2 linked regions of the Variovorax paradoxus genome follow. The protein of the gene in region 2 interacts with the protein of the main gene of each other region in a pairwise test. Links are inferred from orthologs where the notes say so. Each region holds a gene or a part of one and is shown on either strand. Other genes may lie near its edges. The genes, in order: ssb and GOQ09_RS03400.

Evidence for each region.
Region 1: the proteins of GOQ09_RS03400 (region 2) and ssb interact in binary tests that used the Escherichia coli proteins (3 or more experiments, as listed by UniProt). The link is inferred for Variovorax paradoxus from one-to-one orthologs.

The regions. Positions count from the first base shown.
Region 1 is NZ_CP046622.1:445,482-448,530, forward strand. Bases 316-3,049 are described here. They hold ssb (single-stranded DNA-binding protein), read left to right. Parts: upstream 316-1,270; coding sequence 1,271-1,828; downstream 1,829-3,049. Other genes in these bases: GOQ09_RS02095 (chloride channel protein), read right to left, coding at 316-1,163; GOQ09_RS02105 (hypothetical protein), read right to left, coding at 1,904-2,374; GOQ09_RS02110 (Csu type fimbrial protein), read right to left, coding at 2,541-3,049. Outside these bases: more of GOQ09_RS02095, read right to left, coding at 1-315. UniProt on the Escherichia coli protein: Plays an important role in DNA replication, recombination and repair. Binds to ssDNA and to an array of partner proteins to recruit them to their sites of action during DNA metabolism. Acts as a sliding platform that migrates on DNA via reptation.
Region 2 is NZ_CP046622.1:739,986-743,238, forward strand. Bases 186-3,123 are described here. They hold GOQ09_RS03400 (primosomal protein N'), read right to left. Parts: upstream 2,736-3,123; coding sequence 636-2,735; downstream 186-635. Other genes in these bases: GOQ09_RS03395 (hypothetical protein), read left to right, coding at 392-604. Also shown: GOQ09_RS03390 (hypothetical protein), read right to left, coding at 1-166; hemE (uroporphyrinogen decarboxylase), read right to left, coding at 3,189-3,253.

The sequences.
Region 1 (3,049 bases), 290 kb from region 2 along the record:
AAGGCGGTGAGCGGTGCCTGCGTGACCGCGGCCAGGAAGCCGGCCATGCCCATCGCGATGAGTGCGGGCCCGAGGTCGCTGCCGGCCAGCCCGGCTACCGCATCGCCGATGCCCGCGCCAATGGACAGCGAAGGCGCGAAGATGCCGCCAGGCACGCCGCACCACGCGGTGAGCCAGGTGGCAATGAACTTGAGAGCGGTGTAGAGCGGTGTAAGTTCGTCATGGCCCTGCAGCATCTGCTTGACCGCTTCGGACCCCGCACCGAACGTGACCCCGCCCGTCACCAGCCCGATGACGGCCACCGCGAGCCCGCCGCAGGCCGCGAAGCGCACCGGAAAGCGTGCCCGCCAGCGGTTGAGCCGCCCGGCCGTGCCGGTCAGCGACGCAATCAGCAGGCGCGCGAACAGCCCGCCTGCCGCGCCGCTCAGCAACGCGACCAGCAGCCCGGGCCCGAGCACGTCCCAGCCCAGCCGCGGCACGCGGATCACGCCGAAGTAGCTGGTATTGCCGAATGCCGACACCGCCACCAGGCCCGCCAGCACGATGGCCGTGATGATCAGGCCGCTGGAGCGCGCCTCCAGCCGGCCCGACAGTTCTTCGATGGCGAACACCACGCCCGCCAGCGGCGCATTGAAGGCTGCCGCAATGCCCGCCGCCCCGCCCGCCACCAGCAGCGCGCGGGAGTCGATGGTGGTGTTGGGCGACAGCCAGCGCCGCGCATGCTGCATCACGCCCGCCGCAACCTGCACCGAGGGGCCTTCGCGCCCGATCGACAGCCCGGCCGCGAAGCCCGCAACGCCCAGCCCGATTTTTGCGACCGTCAGCCGGAGCGACGCGAAGACGAAGCGCCGCTCCTCCGGCAGCGCCGGATGCAGCGCCGCCTTGATCTGCGGAATGCCCGAACCGCCCGCACCCGGAAAGAAGCGCAGTGTGAACCACACGATGGCCGCGGTGACGAGCGGCGTGGTCAGCAGCACGGCCCAGGGCCACGCCTGGTAGAAGCGGTGGAACTGGCCGAAGACCCAGTCGCTGGCAACTGTGAAGCCCACCACGAAGAGGCCGGCCGCAATGGCGTAGCCGAGCACGATGGCACGGTCGAGCCAGATGCGGCCCCCGCGCAATTCGGCGCGCAAGTGCTCGAAAAAGTCAGGTTCTCTGTTCATGCGGAACGCCCATTCTGGCACCCGGAGGGGGTGGGGGCGGTTGCCTGGGGCACAATCGAGGGTTCCTTTCAACCTCCTCCTCCATCTACTTATCAGGGGCAGTGCATATGGCATCGGTCAATAAAGTCATCGTCGTCGGCAACCTGGGGCGCGACCCCGAAATGCGTACCTTCCCAAGCGGCGACCAGGTGGCAAACGTCACCGTGGCCACCACCGATCGCTGGAAAGACAAGCAAAGCGGCGAAATGCGCGAAGCCACCGAGTGGCACCGCATCGTTTTCAACGGCCGCCTGGCCGAAATTGCCGGCCAATACCTGCGCAAGGGCTCGCAGGTGTATGTCGAAGGCAGCCTGCGCACGCGCAAGTGGACCGACAAGGACGGCATAGAAAAGTACACCACCGAAATCCGCGCCGACCAGATGCAGATGCTGGGTAGCCGCCAGGGCCAGGGCGGCCCCTCGGGCGGTCCGGAGGACGACGGCGGTTATTCGCAGGGTGGCGGCGGTGGCGGCTACTCGCAAGGCGGTGGCGGTGGCGGCGGTGGCGGCGGTTATGCCCCCCGTGCACCCGCCGCGGCACCGCGCGCTCCGGCGGCGGCGCCGCGCCAGGCACCGGCCAAGTCGTCGTCGGGCTTCGACGACATGGATGACGACATTCCGTTCTGAAATCGATTCATCGGAATTTGCCGATCGAAAGCCTGCAGTTCATCGCTGCAGGCTTTTTTTCTGGAGCGCAGCCAGTCAGTAGGTCACCGTCACCCGCATCGCATTGCTGCCATCGCCGGCTGACGCCGCGGCTTGCGGTGGGGCGGAGCCTGTGGTCGCCGCCATCGCACCGATGACCCCTTGCCAGGCGGAAGCGAGGCTGTCGCGGCCGTCCGCATCGTTTCCGGCCACCATGAGCGTTGTCTCGCCGATCTTGTCGAAACGGTACTCGCGGCCCTTGATGGCCACCGACTTCATGTTGGTCCAGACGCGGTATTCATGCCCGCCCTTGACCGGTGTGACCTCGAGCACCTTGAAGGTCGGCAGAACGACCATCGAGATGGTGAAGCGGGCCGTGGAACTGTTCATGCCGTGCGTCGGCTCCGCGGAACTGAGCCGCAGCGGTAGCGGCAGCAAGAACAGCAGCATGCCGGCGGCAGCCAACGGTTGCGCTATTCGCGTCGGGCGCAGGGCAGTTGCACCTGCAGCGGACATGTTTCCGGACATTGGAACTCCTCCTCTCGTCGCAACCGGGTGGAGGGCATCGCATTGATGCCCTGTCCTGGTTTATCGGCAGAGTCGCGGGAAAATGAAGGCCGTCTGCGCCATTCTTTACCCATAACCTGCCAATGGCTAGCAGGTTTTTCCGCACCGGCTTGCTTGCCGGCGGAGTTCAGTAGGTCACGCTGACCGTCACCACGTCGCGGTAGTTGTCCGGCCGCACGTTGGCGTTGGTGCCGAGAACGCGTCCATACAAGGTCAGCGCCTGGGCGGCTCCGTTGCCTGTGCCCGCAGCAACGTTCCCGCCTGTGCCCGCGACGCTGCCCCAGACGGAATTGCGCGCGGCGTTGCGGTAGAGCTGATAGGGCACCGTCTCGGCGTTGCCGGGCACGCCGCCTGTCGGCGTCATCGTTCCTGCGCCGGTCGTCGAGCCATTCGAAGGCGTCAGCGCAACCGTGTACGGGGTGGGCGTGGTGCAGGTGACGTTGATCGTGCTGGTCTGGTCCCTGTCGGCTTGGCCCGGCAGGCCGTTGATGGTGCCGAAGTTCAGCGGGTCCGCGGTGACCAGGCAGCTCTTGGCGACTGTTGCGGTGACCAGGAAGGCGAACCTGCCGGGCTGTATGGTGTCGCAGGTCGCCGGCATGGCGGAAGTGCTCCTCGACAGCGTGATCGAGGTGTGGT
Region 2 (3,253 bases):
CCACGGTGCGCACCGTGCCTTTGCCCAGGTGCTCGGTAAAGGCCTTGATGGCCGTGCCGTCGAGCATGCCCGACACCACCAGCCGGCTACCCTGCAGTTCGAGTTCGGCCGCGGAGCATGCGCATGCAAAAAGAAGAGCCCAACCGAGACATGAAGGCAGTTTCACGGCAACCCCTGGCGACCAGCGTTCTTGCTTGACGCGCGATGCCGGAACGGGCCCGCGCTGTGACAGCTTGAATAGCGGGCGGCCATGCAGTCAACCGGTTTTTCAGTTTATTTCTGATTCGCGTGTAGGCCATAAGCCATAGCTATCGTTATTGCTCCAGATGAGTGCTTGTGTTTTCAAAACACTGATAAAGTGTTTGCAAATCAAAGTACATATGAGGGCACTATGGCAATACTTGTTCGTATTCTGCTGTGGCTGGCCTGGGTCGCCAGCGTGGGCTGGTTGTGGCATGCCGACACCCTCGGCACCGCTACGTCGCTCGCGTTGGGCGCCTTGAGCCTGGTGGTGTTCGCATGGCCCGGAAGCATTGCTCGGCGGCGCAGCAGCGAGCTGCGCTACGTCGACATGGGCAAGGAGCCCGCGGGCCTGCATCACTGACAAAGGCCGGCCTTGGTAAAAGGCCGCTGCCTCAAATGCTGTGCGGGTCGACGTCGACCAGCCAGCGGATCACGCCCTTGCCCTCGGGCGTGCGCCGCAACGCGTGCAGCAGCGGTTGCCATCCGGCTAGGAGGCGCTGCAGCGCGGCGCGCGACGGGCTTTCGATCAGCATCTGCGCCCGCTCCACATTGGCCACGCGCTGAATGGCAAGCGGCACCGCGGGGTAGCGCAGCACGCGGTCGGAACCTTCGAGCGCGTCGGCCGCGGCACTTGCCGCGTTGAGAAAAGCCTGCGCCGCCTCCTGTGTGCGCGCATCGGCGCGCAGCAGTGCCTGGAATGCAAAGGGCGGCATGCCGGCCGCGGCGCGCTCTTCGAGCTGCTGCCGTGCGAAGGCCGCGTAGTCGTGCCTTCGCAGCGCGGCGAAGAGCGGATGCTGCGCATGGTGCGTCTGGATCCACATCTCGGCCGTGGCGCCTTGCGCCGCGAGGTATGCCGCGTCGCGCCCCGCACGCCCGGCCGATTGCATCAGCAGGCTGAACAGCCGCTCGGGGGCGCGAAAGTCGCTGGAGAACAGCGCGCCGTCGGGGTTCACTGCCGCCACCAGCGTGATGCGCCGGAAGTCGTGTCCCTTGGCAATCATCTGCGTGCCGACCAGCACGTCGACCTCACCCGAATGCACGGACGCGAGCTGCGATTCGAGCGCGCCCTGCTTCTTGGTGCTGTCGGCATCGATGCGCGCAATGCGTACCGCGTTGCCGTCGGGCCGCTTCACACTGGCGAACAGTTCGGCCAGGTGCTCCTCGAGCCGCTCGGTGCCGCGGCCCACGGGCGCGATGTCGGGGTTGCCGCAGGCCGGGCAGGCGCGCGGCACGCGCTCGGTAAAGCCGCAGTGGTGGCAGCGCAGCGTGCGGTCGATCTTGTGGAACACGCGGTAGGCGCTGCAGTGCGGGCATTCGCTCTTCCAACCGCAGTCGGCGCAGGCCAGCACCGGCGCATAGCCGCGGCGGTTCAAAAACACCATGCTCTGTTCGCCGCGCGCAATGCGCTGGCCGATGGCGTCGAGCAGCGCGGCCGAAAGCACGGTCTTCGGCGGCTGCAGGTTCATGTCGACCAGCCGCACGCCTGGCAACTCGCCCGCGCCGATGCGCGAGGGCATGGCCAGCCGAACGTAGCGCCCGCCCGGGTCTTCGCCTTCGGCCGGGCGGCTCTGGTGCCAGCTTTCGAGCGAAGGCGTGGCCGAGCCGAGGATGACTTTCGCGCCTTCGCGCTGGCCACGCCACACGGCGAGGTCGCGCGCCGAATAGCGCGCGCCTTCTTGCTGTTTGTAGCTGGGGTCGTGCTCTTCATCGACGACGATGAGCTTCAGCCCCGGCATCGATGCAAACACCGCCATGCGCGTTCCCAGCACGATGCGCGCGGCCCCGCTGTGCGCCGCAAGCCAGCTTGCGAGCCGCTGCGGATTGGTCATGCCGCTGTGCAGCGACACCACGGCGTCGTCGCCGAACCGCGCCTTGAAGCGCGCTTCGAGTTGCGGCGTGAGGTTGATCTCGGGCACCATCACCAGCGCCTGCGCGCCGGTGTCGCGCGTAAGCAGGTCGGCCACGCAGCGCAGGTACACCTCGGTCTTGCCGCTGCCGGTGCTGCCGACCAGCAGGAAGGTGCCTGTCTCGGCCTCGATGCGGGCGAGGGCTGCGGTCTGTTCCGGGCTGAGCGCAATCAGGTTGGCGGCTTCGGCGGTCTCGGCCACCGGCCCGGTGGTGGTCTTGCGCTTGAGCCGGCGTGCCAGTTGCGTGCCGGTCAGGTCGCGCAACTGCGGCGGCAAGGCTGCGAGCGCGATTTCACCGATCGAGCGCTGGTAATAGCGCGCTGCAAAGGCCACGAGGTCGCGCCACGCTTCGCCGAGCGGCGCGAGCGCGTCGAGCGCGGCGCCCACGGGCTTGAGCGCCATATCGGGCTCGGCGCCCTCGAGCGATGTGGGGTCGTTCCAGACCACGCCCAGCACTTCGCGCCGGCCCAGCGGCACCCGCACCAGCGTGCCGGGCGCGAGCGGCGCCGCGCTGGCATAGCTCAGCAGGTCGCCCAGGGCGGCATGCGCGGGTGTTTGCACGGCGATGTCGAGCCGCCAGGCCATCGCGGCGGGCGTGCTCGCCGGCGCTGCGTCGGTTTCCGGGGCTGGGCTGCTGGCGGTGGAAATGGGCGTCCCTGTTGGCAAGGTTTGTTAATGCGACTTTGAGCAAAATCGCTTAAGTCGTTGATTTTTCAGTGCTTTGAAGCTCATCCAGAGATTCTGTGGATAACTTTGTTGACAACAGGGCTCGACACGCTGCGGAGCCTTGAAAATCAAGCGTCTGACTGGATTGCCCTCAAAAAAAGCAAAGTTCAAATCCTATATAAATCAACCACTTACGCGCGCTACTTGTTTAGGAGCAAAGAGGGGCCCGCCTCAGATAATCTTGCGCAGTGCAGCACGTGTTTTGTGCATAAGTCGTCCCTCCTACACCGTTTTTGCGCTTGACAAACGGCTGTGAATTGCTTTTCGGGGAAAACCAGTTCGCCGGCACACGCAGGCCTGCGCGTAACAGTTTCAACCGCGGCGCAAGGACCGCGACTGCGCGTGCACCGCCTGCACCAGCGCCGCCACGTGGGCGG